DNA from 2 places in the Paenibacillus sp. J22R160 genome. Region 2 is predicted to be linked to the other one. Evidence: riboswitches for the same ligand, from Rfam matches in the RefSeq annotation. Region 2 holds a riboswitch; the other holds the start of a gene.

Region 1 (6,748 bases), on a different contig from region 2:
TACCTGGCTTCGCTCATACACCAAACCGCCTGTAATGATTGGAAGGGTAGTGAACTTCTTGATCTCCCCGATCATTTGTGGAATTCGCGCTGGCATAACCTCAATGATGTCAGGCTCTACTTGAGCAAGACTTTTGAATATGTTCTCCACCCCTTCCGTATCCACTAGGAAGAAGCGTTGAATGGTAAGTAAACCCATTTTTTTCGCTGTTTTTACAACATTCGTTTTCGTAGTAATGATCCCTGTGGGTTTAATCACTTTAGCTAAATAGTCCATACCATAAGAGTCGGTACTTAAGCCGCCTATTTTCTCCAAGTGAAGGAAGACAGGCAACTGGTGCTTATTGAACAAATCGACATAGCCTTTGATAACACCGATATGCCCCGTTAAGAGAAATACGCCGCTTAATTGGTTTTTAAGTGATAAGGCAATTTCAATTTGCTTTGGCTCCTTGATGGAAGCCACCATTCGGTGTGTGCTTAATCTTTCAAAAAACATTCCGCCTTCATCATTCATAAGCCTTTTCATCCATCAAGACCTCCCCTGATAAGAAACTATATTTGTTCCGCTTCTACTCGTAAAGAGACCGTGCATTCCCGATCTGAATCTACACCGCGTGCGGTAGGATTATGTCTAAAATGCTTCATATTGTTGTACAGCATCTCAACATTCCCTGTAAGAGCTGCATCCGTAAAATCAATGGCAGAAATACGAATCTCATCTTGATCAACGTCCACGATACGCAGTCCATGCTGATCTAGACAGGCAGATAGTTGAACAAATGTCCAGTTATTTTGCTTAACAATTGAATCAATATGGGTATGACCGTTAAAATAAATTCCTACGCCTTCTTTTTTGCTTAAAATCTTCATCATATCAATGCTTGGATGAATGGAACCTTTATCCTTATTGGAATTTGTTGTCGTATTATAGACGGGATGATGAGCAAAGACTAAGACAGGTTTCGTCCCAGATGCCGTGATGACATCTTCGAACCATTTCAATTGCTCTTCGTCAACCCAGCCTCCCCAATCCTCAAAATCCATTTCTTTGGCTGTATCTAGAAATACAAGCACGACTTTCTCGTTTGTTACTGCGTGATAGCGATCTTGTCCCGTAATTTCGAGAACTTCCCTTCTTGTTTGAGCATACAGATCATGATTGCCCAAAGCATGATAGAACGTTCTATCGCTTTCTCGCAACTGCGCATAAACTTCACGAAGCTCCGAGGAATGCCCATAATTCGTTAAATCCCCTAGAGAAATATGAGCATCACCATCTAATTCTAAAAAGCGTCCCAGTAAAGTTTGATAGAAATCATTACGTGCCTCTAACCACCCCGGAATTGTTTCGTCAATTGCGTGATAATGTAAATCTCCCATTACGACTAGCTTCATAAGATCTCTCCTTCGCTCACTTATAATTTGATGTTAGCAATCTCATAGTAATGATAATTAACTAGTATTAAGTGGGCTTACAATTTATTTATAAATTTTGTAAATATTTCACTTGATTTTTCCAAAAGATTTATGTAACCCCTTTTAATTTGGAAAATTATACAAATCCTTGCATTTACGAGACGTGAAATTCCTTGACAACAGAGTGCTTTATAGTAATATTGAACGTAATCGAATATATTGATTTTTCTTATCAAGAGTAGGTGGAGGGACTAGCCCGATGATACCCGGCAACCGACAAACCTTTGTTAACAAAGGAATGCACGGTGCTAATTCTTGCGGAAACGCTAATTTAAGCGAATCTGGGAGATAAGAGCGAGGATATGACTTTGAATTCCCATGACCTTTCTCTGTTTCCAGAGAAGGTCATTTTTGCATTTTCGAGCCATTACAGTTGTTTAAAGGAGTGACAAGATGCTGATCACGATGAATGAAACTATTATGCCTCCCCTTCATCATGCTTTGCTAAATTTAAAAATCAAGATTACTCGAATAGAATGTTTCCGATATGACGATGTGCTTATAGAAAAGCTGCAGCTTGGAAACGGGAACGATGCTATCTGCGGGCTAATTGCTATCTCGACAGATGCAGGAGTCGTTGGCTTCAGAGAATTTGCCATCCCTTCTAGCAGCTTGAAGTGCGATTTGACTACGTGGGTTGCTCTTTTTCAGCGGATTAAAGGTCTGACTTTGATCGAGAGTATGAACTATGCTGAGCGAAAACAAGAAGCGTGGGGACCCCTGAGATTAAATTTAATTGAGTCTGCATTATTGGATATAACTGGAAAACTAGAGCCGGCCGCACAAGACAGCAAGGATCAAACATATCTCTTGGATCGGGCATACTTATTCGACCATGCACAAGCGTATATCTCCTTTTAAGCATAAATTGACAATTAAAAAGTACTCATGTTAGATTGTATGTACTTATATGATAATAGAGCGACTTCCGACCTCCCCTGTGGGAATATAGACCGGAAGTCTTTTACCTTTTTATCACCTAACATGCATCGTTGAAAGGAGTAAATCTTCTTGTCAGATACCGTCAAATCAAACAAAACCGGACATCTATGGCTCATAACAGCTGTAGCTTTGGGTACGCTGCTCAACCCTTTAAACACAACGATGATTTCCGTCGCTTTTTCCAGGCTGCAGGAAGAGTTCCATGTCACGTATGCCTCGATTTCTTGGCTCATAGCAACCTACTATGTGGCTAGTGCTGTAGCACAGCCGGTCATGGGGAAGGTCGGTGATTTATTCGGCCGCAAAAAAATCTTCCTGCTTGGACTCGCCCTCATTACCGTCTCTTCCATGCTGGCGCCGCTATCAACGAGCTTCGGCTGGCTGATGACTTTTCGTGTCATTCAAGCGATCGGCAGCTCCGCCTTATTCCCCAATGGCATGGGCATCATCCGCTCGGTCATCACGACGAATCAAGCGAGAGCGCTTAGTGTCATGTCGGTGTTCTCCTCGACCTCAGCGGCGCTAGGTCCATCGCTCGGAGGATTTTTAATTCAATACAGTGACTGGCCGTCTATTTTTCTCATTAATTTTCCGTTTATAATCGTTTCTTTCGTGCTCGCTCTCCGAATGATGCCTAAGGATACACCCCGGAAGCATGCAGGTGCTGGTTCTTTGGACATTACGGGCATTGTCTTTTTCACCGCGCTGATTTTTAGTTGGCTGTTCTTTTTCCTATCGTTCAAATCAGGTGTCAACTGGCTATTGCTCCTGCTTAGTCTAGTGCTTAGCATTGGTTTTTATTGGTATGAAGCCAAGCGAAAACAGCCATTTATCGATGTCCTGTTTCTTAAGCGGAATGTCGATGTTTGCTTTGTTTATTTGCAATTTATTTTAGTCAATATTGTGTTTTACTCGATTATGTTTGGTATCCCTTCGTATTTGCAGCAGGTGAGGCATTATAACGGACAAGAAGTGGGATTGATCATGCTGTCTATTTCAGGCTTCGGTATCCTCGTTACCCCGATTGTGGGCAGGTGGATTGACCGTTCGGGTTCGCGAACTCCACTGCTGGTCGGTACGCTATTCGTTGTGGCTGGAACCTCCATGTTATTAACCATTCACGATAGCTCCACTGCGGTTTGGATCTTTATTTGCTTATCTGTGCTCGGCATCAGCAACGGTTTCCAGAATCTTGGGCTGCAAACAGCCCTTTATTCCTATGTTACAACGGCAGAGACTGGCATTGCCTCGGGGATGTTTATGACTTCGCGTTTTATGGGAACAATTCTATCGTCGAGCTTGCTCGGAACGGTTTTCAGCAGTCAAATCACGACCGAACACTTTCACAGTTTGATTATCGGGTGCGTTATAATCAGCGTGCTGATGCTTTTATTGTCCCTTCGCATGTTCTTTAGAGGGAGAAGCGGTGCGGAGCAAGTCCAGCCGCTGTAGCTTTATCATAATGAATTTATTCATAAGGAGGTGGGAGTGATGGATAAGAGCAACAACCAAACTGTAACCTTGGGCATGGGATGCTTCTGGAGTCCTGATGCTTTGTTCGGGCAGCTGACTGGCATCACGAGAACGCGAGCGGGATTTGCTGGAGGAACGACTGAGAACCCGACTTACAGGCAACTTGGAGATCACTCGGAGACCGTCGAAATGGATTTCAATTCCAACATCGTAAGTTTGGAGACTATCTTGAATCTGTTCTGGAGCAACCATAATCCAGTAAATATTAATGATTACAAAGGCCGGCAGTACAGATCCTTGGTACTATATCGCGACCCCGTTCAGATGAACATAGTCCATAAGGTCATGGCTAACAGAGAGGAACAAGGGAATGGAATCCCAGACACCGAAGTTGCTCCCTTTATTCGCTTTTATCCTGCTGAGGAAAGGCATCAGAAATATTATTTGAAACGGTATCCCGATGCGATCGACAAGCTGAGAACCTTTTTTCCAACCGATGAAGAACTGACTAACGCAACCTTGGCCGCAAGATTAAACGGATTAGCGAAAGGTTATACGAATATGGATAAAATCATCCATGAAATCCGGACTTGGCCGATTAACGATGAGGAACAAGAAGAGATGATTCGACTAATCAGACGAATAAAATGGTAAGAGCATGGTCACCTTCAACAATGAGAAAAGGCAACCGATCTATTTAGATTGGTTGCCTTTTCCTGATTAATTCGTACAATATTTCTACCTTGTTCCCCCATGAGTTCGTGTGTTGCCAGCCACCAAAACCATATGGCTTAACCTTTCCTCTAGAGGTGGCAATATTTCTGCCGTGTTGTCCAGTTTTATTGCTTACCACCACCGCAAGCTTCGTATGGGAACTAGGGTCCCCTATTTTGGATAAAAACGAGCTGTTTCCTATCTAGGCGGAACTACAGGCTCTTATTTGTCTTCGATTGATGGTAGACGGTCCGGTTTTACACCAAAATTGGCAAAATAGCGGAACGTAGTTCCCCCTACTCATGGATATTGTGCTTTTCATTGAAATAGCGGACTCTAGTTCCCTGAATGCCTCCAATCAGATAAAAAATCCTTATATACAAAACAAAGAACCGCAGTCAATTGCGGTTCTTTGTTGTATCCAGTTATCCCTGCTGATTATAGCCGTTTCCGATGCCGGGAAAAGGGGAAGGCCGCGACACATATCCCGTATAGGAGGCTTGCGGATGCTGCTCCGCTTGCGGTGAGTAGTTGTCAGGCCGCGCCTGGCGTTGATGCCTGCAATCAGCCGGCGGCCCGATTGTAACGGTACTCTTGACCGGCGCCAGCGCCTCCGTTATCAGTTCTTGATTTAGGCAATATGTGTGAGCGAGCATGTTTCTCGGCGCCAGCCTGAGGAAGTCCGATACCGCGATAAATTCCGGTACTGGCGCATCGAAGATGGCGAGCAGATGCGTATCGTCTTCGGTAGCCATCTCCCAGTGGAACCAACCCTGGGGAATATTAGCTACCTGGCCTGGCGTAATATTGAAGTTAAGCACCATTTTGGTGAACGGATTAAGGATTGACACCACCGCTGCGCCTCGAATGCAATAGACCAATTCAGATGCGTTCTGATGAACATGCGGCTCGACCACATTCGCTTTGGATAAATAGATGTCGAGCAGTGAGACGTTACCCAGTGTATTCAACTGCTGAATACCCAGCGTGTTGATGAAATTGTTCGCATCCTTAGTGAATGTTCGATTGTTCTTCAGATCGTAGAAATATTGTACGTTTGGAGAAGTGAAATCCATATAGGATACAGCCATACGCTCAGCCTCCCGATTGTAATATCATCTTTACTAAGCGTATTCCACTGCATCTACACCCATGACTAATGCACTTCATTCCAGGTAAACTTTCATTCCACATGGCACATCATCCATTCCCCCATTTTCCAAAAACAACATCAAAACCGGCTTGTTCGCATGCTTTTCCAATTTTTGAATACATTTAACTATTCGATAAACAGGAGGACACAAGTCATGTCACAACATGGGCAATCGTTTATGAGAGGTACGCTGGTTTTGTCTGTCGCCGCTTTCATCAACCGTATTCTCGGTTTTATCAGTGGTATGTATATCGCTCGCGTGCTCGGCGCAGAGGGAATCGGCATCTTGATGATGGCGCATCCGCTCGTCCCGCTCGTCATTACGATAACAGAGCTTGGATTGCCGGTAGCCATTTCAAAGTTGGTCGCAGAGGCCTACGCTCGCGGCGAACGGATGAAAGTGAGACGCATTCTACATGTCTCACTTGCTGTCACGGGGTTCTTGAGCGTAGCACTCACGACCATAACGTTACTTGGATCTGAGTGGATCGCATCCATTCTGCTAAGCGATCAACGCGCTTATTACGCGATGCTCGCAATAACGCCAATCGCACCGATCGTCGCTGTCTCCGCTGTATTAAAAGGATATTTCCGCGGCGTTCAGCAGATGAAGACTATCGCCGCTTCCGATGTACTGGAGCATACCGTTCAAATCGCCTGCGTGCTTGCGCTGGTCCACCTGTTGCTGCCATACGGCGTCGCTTATGCAGCCGCTGGAGCAATGGCTGCCTCTGTCATCAGCGAAGCAATCAGCCTCCTCTTCCTGATGACAAGCTACAAACTGTTCGGCGAATCGAAGATGCCTGGCGAGACTTGGGCGAGCCACCTGAAACAAGGTAGAAGCACACTCAGCGAGCTGCTGCAGATCGGACTTCCGACCACCGGTCACGGAATTATTCATTCGTTATACAGCACCTTCCAGCCGCTTCTTATCACAACGAGTTTGGCACTCGCTGGCGTCGGCACGGCGCTTGCTACAAAGCAATTC
Region 2 (6,748 bases):
GAGCTGAACGGACAATCTGTCACCATCTCCATCGGACTCAGTGAGTATCAGCCAGGCACCTCCAAAGAGCTGCTGTTCGCTGGTGCGGATCAATCCTTATACACAGCCAAGAAAACGGGTAAAAACAAAACGATTATCCACACTGCTCCTTTGAAGGAAGCGCGCTAATGCATGCAGAAAAGCCTCCAACCACGATACCAGCGGGATGGAGGCTTCTTTATATGCGATAATGATTAATTCTGCATGACAAAATCTTTATCGATTTTCACATTTTCGTCATCGAAAACACGCAAAATTTGGTATTTCGTATTCCGCTGCGCAGGAATTTTGCCCGCTTGGCGAATGATGTCCAGCGTTGAGGTAACGTTGACTTTGTGCGTCGTACCCGCCGCTGATACTACGTTTTCTTCAATCATCGTAGAACCGAAGTCGTTGCAGCCGTAGCTCAGGGTCTGTTTGCCCACTTCTGGTCCCATTGTAACCCAAGAAGATTGGAAGTTCGGCACATTGTCGAGCATTATCCGACTAATCGCCAGAGTTTTCAAATATTCTTCAGGCGTTACTTTCTCCGCCTTCATATTCGTATTATCCGGTTGGAACGTCCACGGAATGAACGCAAGGAAACCTGGTGTATTCAGCTTCTGCATTAATACATCGTCCTGTGCATCTCGGATACGCAGCATATGAAGCGCGCGCTCTTCCATCGACTCACCGAAACCGATAACCATGGTGCCCGTTGTATGCATACCAATTTTGTGTGCGGTTTGCATCACGTCCATCCAGTCACGCCATGAGCCTTTGAGCTTGCTGATTTTGCGTCTAGTACGATCATCCAAAATTTCGGCGCCGCCGCCAGGCAAGGAATCCAGTCCGGCCTCATGCAATTGGCGAACAACCTCTTCTAAGGACAATCCGTCTGAAACGTCTTTCATTTTCATAATTTCAGCTGGCGAGAAAGAGTGCATCGTAATGTCAAAACGCTTCTTAATCTCACGAAGGATGTTCGTGTAATAGCTGAATGGCAGGTTCGGATTGGTGCCGCCTTGCATCAGAATCTCCGTACCATTCACATCCAGTGTTTCTTGAATCTTCTGGAAAATGGTTTCATCCGGCAATACATAACCTTCTGCTGACCCTGGCGCCCGATAAAACGCGCAGAATCTGCAGTAAACATCACAAATATTTGTATAGTTGATATTCCGGCCTATAACAAACGTTGTAATCGGGTCCGGATGCCATTTTTTCATAATCTGATTCGCAGTATCGCCAATTTTCTCTATTTGATCGGATTCGAACAGTGTAATGCATTCTTCTACATCAATTCGCCCGCCTGATTGTGCCTTATTTAATATACGATCGATCGGTTTCACAGCTCTTCACTCCTTTAATTTCTGATGGCTCGTATCCATTCATCGTACCATATTCATGCCAAAAAAGCAGCAAATTGCTGCTTTTCATAAGTAGATAGCTTTTTCAAATATGACTATTTTGGGAATTCCGAAACGTTTATCCGCGAAGCGCTTGCTCTAGATCTTCAATTATGTCTTCGATGTCTTCGAGACCAACCGAATAGCGGACAAGACCGTCCGTGATGCCCCGCTGCAGGCGCACTTCCTTCGGCATCGCGGCATGAGACATCATAGCCGGATAGGACAAAATGCTTTCAACAGCGCCAAGAGAAACGGCTACCAGCGGTATGCGCACTTTGCTCAGCATCTTTTTGGCTTTCTCGCCAGAGCCTACGTCGAACGAAACAACGGCCCCGTAGCCAAGGGACTGTTTTTCATGAATCTCTCTACGAGGATGGTTCGGAAGGCCCGGATAATAGACGACCTCGATGTCCGGCTGTTCGGATAGCCATTGCGCCAATCTTTGAGCGCTTTTCTCTGACACTTCCATACGGGCTTTCAAGGTTTTCATTCCGCGGATGAGCAGCCATGAATCTTGAATCCCAAGAACATTACCTAAGCCGTTCTGGATTTGCTTCATTCTGCGACCCAAGCTATCATTCGCAACTACAGCAAGTCCCGCTAGAACATCACTGTGTCCGCCTAGGAATTTGGTTGCGCTATGAAGTACAATATCGATTCCCAGCTCAATAGGCCGTTGATGGTAAGGCGTCATGAACGTATTATCCAGCATCGTCAGCAGATCATGCTCTTTGGCAAAAGCAGCCACTTCGGCGATATCGGTAATTTTGAGCGTCGGATTGGAAGGTGTTTCAAGGAATACAGCTCTTGTGTTAGAACGAAGCGCTGCACGAACTTGGGCAATATCCGTCATATCGACGAATGTTGATTCGACACCCATCCGATTCATGATCGTTGTAAGCAAGCGATAGGTACCGCCGTAGACGTCTTCCGTCACAATAACATGATCTCCTTGTGAAAGGAGCATGAAAGCCGAGGAGATCGCGGCCATGCCGGAAGCAAAGGCGAAGCCGCGCGTTCCACCTTCGAGTACCGTAATATAGTCTTCCAGAGCTTGACGGGTAGGGTTACCGGAACGCGTATAATCATACTCCGGAGAAACCTCCAAATCGGCTTGATGGAAGGTTGAGGCCTGATACAAAGGCACGCTCGAAGCGCCTGTTGCTTCATCAATCGCAGCGCCAAAGTGTATGAGTTTGGTAGCGAATTTGCCGTGAGGCTTGCGTTTATCGTTCGGTGAATGGCTCATTACAGAGATTCTCCTTCTAATTCAGCTTGTGCCAGGCTAAGCGCATTCGCTAAATCTGCAATGAGATCATCTTGATGCTCAATCCCAACAGAGAAGCGCAGAAGGCGATCATCCACGCCGATTTGCTGACGAATTTCAAGCGGAATATCCGCATGGGTTTGTACAGCCGGGTATGTCATCAGCGACTCAACGCCGCCTAAGCTCTCCGCGAAGGCGATAAGCTGAATGTGACGCAGAATCGGCTCAACCAATTTGGCATCTTTCACTTTAAAGGAGAAAATCCCCGTGTTTCCGCTCGATTGTTTATTTTGAATAGCATGACCTGGATGAGACTCCAATGCCGGATAGTAGACATCGCTGATGAGCGGGTGTTCTAACAGGAAGTTCGCGATTGCTGTTGCATTCTGCTCATGACGTTCCATACGAAGCGCCAGTGTCTTCATGCCTCTCATCAAAAGCCAGCTGTCCTGCGGCCCAAGCACGGCTCCAATCGAATTGTGCAGGAACGCCATCTGCTCTGAAAGCTCCTTGCCCTTGGTCACAATCAGACCGGCAAGCACGTCGTTGTGTCCACCCAAATATTTAGTAGCGCTATGAACAACGACGTCTGCACCCAGCTCTAGTGGACGCTGTAAATAGGGTGTTAAAAGCGTATTATCGACGATGGACACGATGCCCTTCCTACGGGCCCATGTACATACAAGCTCGATATCTGTAATCATCATGAGTGGATTCGTCGGCGTCTCAATGATCAGCCCTTTGGTATTCGAGCGATACGCCGATTCCAAACCGTCCAAATCGTTCGTATCTACGTAGGTAGCCGTTACACCGAAGCGAGACATGATTTTCTCAAGCAAACGGTACGTACCGCCATATAAATCCAAAGAAACAATCAAGTGATCGCCTTGACTAAAGTAGGCAAACACTGTTTGCAGAGCTGCCATCCCGGATGAACATGCAAAACCGGCATCTCCGGATTCCAATTGTGCAATCGCATCCTCAAGCACTTTACGAGTTGGACTTTTGGTACGCGCGTAGTCAAAACCAGTGCTTTGACCGAGCTTCGGGTGACGGAAAGCAGTAGCCTGATAAACAGGGAAACTAACTGCTCCAGTTACAGGTTCTTCGATGGAGCCAATTTGGGCGAGACGACTTTCGATTTTCAACAAAGGGAGTTCCTCCTCATGATTTGGGTTCAAATTACAGTTGCGCGCTTGCCAGACTTTCGTTGATATTAGCATTAAGCTCAAAAGGTGTTTCTTGGTACACATAATAGTTCAACCAATTGGAAAACAGCAGGTTCGCATGGGCTCTCCAAGTGTTATAAGGCTGTCTGCTTGGATCATTGTTTGGGTAATAATTTTTGGGGATATCAATAGGAAGTCCCTTGCTCACATCCCGATCGTACTCCCATTTCAATGAATTCGCATCATACTCGGAATGGCCTGTTACGAAAATATGTTTCCCGTCACGCGTAGCCGCGATGTAGACACCGGAATCCTCGGATTCAGATAAAATCTCCAGGTCCGGACATCGCTCAATGTCTTCACGGCGAACATCGGTGTGGCGCGATTGCGGCACATGGAAAATTTCATCAAAACCGCGGAGAAGCTTCGTATTCGGCACCTCTACGGTGTGCGGAAATACGCCGAATACTTTGTTGTCCAGTGCAAATTTACGAACCCCGAAATGATGATACAGGCCCGCTTGGGCTGCCCAGCAAATATGCAAGGTAGAAGTGACGTTTTCTTTGCTCCAATTCAGGATTTGCGTCAACTCCTCCCAGTAATTCACATCTTCAAACTCCATCTGTTCAACTGGGGCACCTGTAATAATCATGCCATCGAGCTTTTCTTCTTTAATGTCGTCAAAAGTTTTATAGAACATCTCCAAGTGTTCAACGGAAGTGTTCTTAGAAGTATGAGTTTTCGGATGCAGAAGGACGAATTCCACCTGCAGTGGTGTATTCCCGATTAAGCGCAGCAATTGCGTCTCGGTCGTTTCTTTCGTAGGCATCAAGTTCAACAAAGCAATGCGAAGTGGACGTATATCCTGGTGATACGCGACAGATTCGTCCATGGTGAAGATGTTCTCTTGGTTTAAAATTTCTTTGGCAGGCAGGTTGTCAGGAATCTTGATCGGCATCCTGTTCACTCCTCTTCAATGGATTATTTTGGTGTAAATAAAAGCAAAAATGACCTTCTCTGGAATCAGAGAAAGGCCATGAAATGTCACTGTCAATGTCCTTCTCTTATCTCCCAGATTCGCTTTCTAAAAGCGGTTCCGCAAGAATTAGCACCGTGCATCCCTTTGCTTGCAAAGGTTTGTCGGTTGCCGGGTGTCATAGGGCTAGTCCCTCCACCTACTCTTGATAAGAAAATGAAACGTATGCGATTAAAATCATCATACTATAAAATTAAGCAAAGTCAAGACATTAACCGATCCTGACAACCTGTAAAATATAAAGAAATTGCCTAAGGCTGTCCATCTATGTTAATATTGATACGAAATGTATCGTAATTTGGTGTTTAAACAACCCTAAACAGGGTTAAATAAATATCATACTGACTACATTATCTAACGAATAAAAGGGGGTCCATTATGTCCGCACCAACTTCGGATAACTTCTCTGCTTTCGCTTCATTAAATCGGTATTTCGCTTTAATTGAAACATCGAAGCCGACCTTGCAACAAGCTGAGGATGCCGCAGCCTTATTGTGTCGAATCTACGGTGCCGAGAATGAAGAAGATCTGCTGCTCCGAGGTAATCCTGAATTGATTGACATTTACAAAGAGATGAAAGGTAAGATCCTGAAAGCCGCCATGTAACTCATGGCGGTTTTTTTTGACACCGAACAAGCCCTCCATCCATAGAGTATCTAAAGCGCATTCCTACTTGTTTCGCCAAACTTTTTGGCTTGAAACGGGGTATATGAAGGGTTATACTAGACAAGTATTATTCGACACGGACGCAAAAGGGGGGCATACGTTTGGACGGGGAACCGAGGAGTAGCACCTGCAAGTTTTGTAAATTTTATAGTGTAGGAATGCAGTCGGTTATTCCATCATCCGTAGCCTCGCTCACTTGATGAACGTAACCGGCTGATTCCATGCAAAGGGGTGGATCAGATGAAAACACGGTGGGTTCAAAATGGCATATTTACATTAGTCGATGACGTGTCTATCGCACTAACACCTCCAGAAAAAGGCTTTTATTGGATTGATGCAGGGATCGAGGATTTAGAACTTCTTCAGCCTTTGTTCCATCTACATGATTTGGCCGTGGAGGACTGCTTGAGCGAAGAGGAACAGCGTCCTAAGATTGAGTTTTATGATTCTCATTATTTTATCGTTATTAATAGCATTCGATTTGATGATGAAGAGATTTTTCTTCGCGGGCTTAATTTATTTCTTAGCAAACATGTCATTATTACCGTTACTAGACAAAAAATTAATGAACTTCGCGCCTTAAAACCCTTTCTCTGGGAAGAGGAGGTCAACAGCGCCGATCGTTTCCTATACCATCTAGTCGATCTTGTCGTCGATAATTACGTTGCGGTTGGTGACCGTATCGAGGCCAAGATTGAAAAGCTGGAAGAAGATATTCTGGTAGCTACCAAGAAAACACACTTGAATGAGATCATCGGACTTCGTTCGGAAATTCTCTGGCTCAAAAAAGTGCTCGTTCCGCAGCGCGATGTCATCGGTACGCTCGGCAAGAAGGACCTCAGGCTGATCGACCACCAGCTCCAGAAATATTTTGGCGACATTTATGAGAATGCCGTGAAAATTGTGGATACGTTCGATACGCTTCGCGATCTTATGGGGAACTTACGAGAAGCTTATCAGTCCAGCCTGGCTAACCGTGCGAATGATATCATGCGTGTTTTTACCGCGCTGACGACCATTTTCATGCCGCTGACGTTCATTACAGGTGTGTTCGGAATGAACTTTGATAACATTCTAGGGCTCCATGTCGCTCACGGCGATGAGTTCGTCTTAGCGTTCATGGGTGTGCTAGGCATTGCGATGTATATCTTATTCCGCAAAAAAGAATGGCTTTAAGGTG

The links. A riboswitch is a leader RNA that binds a small molecule or an ion and turns the genes downstream of it on or off. The one in region 2 is predicted to bind S-adenosylmethionine.
Region 1: linked by a shared signal. The riboswitch ahead of AC58UW_RS28610 (hypothetical protein) and the one ahead of metA (homoserine O-acetyltransferase MetA) in region 2 are both predicted to bind S-adenosylmethionine.

The regions. Positions count from the first base shown of each region.
Region 1 is NZ_JCAUAU010000023.1:45,055-51,802, forward strand. It holds gene AC58UW_RS28600 (glycerol-3-phosphate responsive antiterminator) at 1-528, opposite strand, end outside; gene AC58UW_RS28605 (metallophosphoesterase family protein) at 555-1,397, opposite strand; SAM riboswitch class I at 1,645-1,773, shown strand; gene AC58UW_RS28610 (hypothetical protein) at 1,872-2,339, shown strand; gene AC58UW_RS28615 (MFS transporter) at 2,490-3,872, shown strand; gene AC58UW_RS28620 (peptide-methionine (S)-S-oxide reductase MsrA) at 3,912-4,547, shown strand; gene AC58UW_RS28625 (cupin domain-containing protein) at 5,033-5,698, opposite strand; gene spoVB (stage V sporulation protein B) at 5,915-6,748, shown strand, end outside.
Region 2 is NZ_JCAUAU010000003.1:447,678-454,425, forward strand. It holds gene AC58UW_RS09050 (GGDEF domain-containing protein) at 1-168, shown strand, start outside; gene mqnC (cyclic dehypoxanthinyl futalosine synthase) at 234-1,370, opposite strand; gene AC58UW_RS09060 (trans-sulfuration enzyme family protein) at 1,507-2,679, opposite strand; gene AC58UW_RS09065 (aminotransferase class I/II-fold pyridoxal phosphate-dependent enzyme) at 2,679-3,845, opposite strand; gene metA (homoserine O-acetyltransferase MetA) at 3,880-4,824, opposite strand; SAM riboswitch class I at 4,928-5,057, opposite strand; gene AC58UW_RS09075 (hypothetical protein) at 5,281-5,508, shown strand; gene corA (magnesium/cobalt transporter CorA) at 5,809-6,744, shown strand.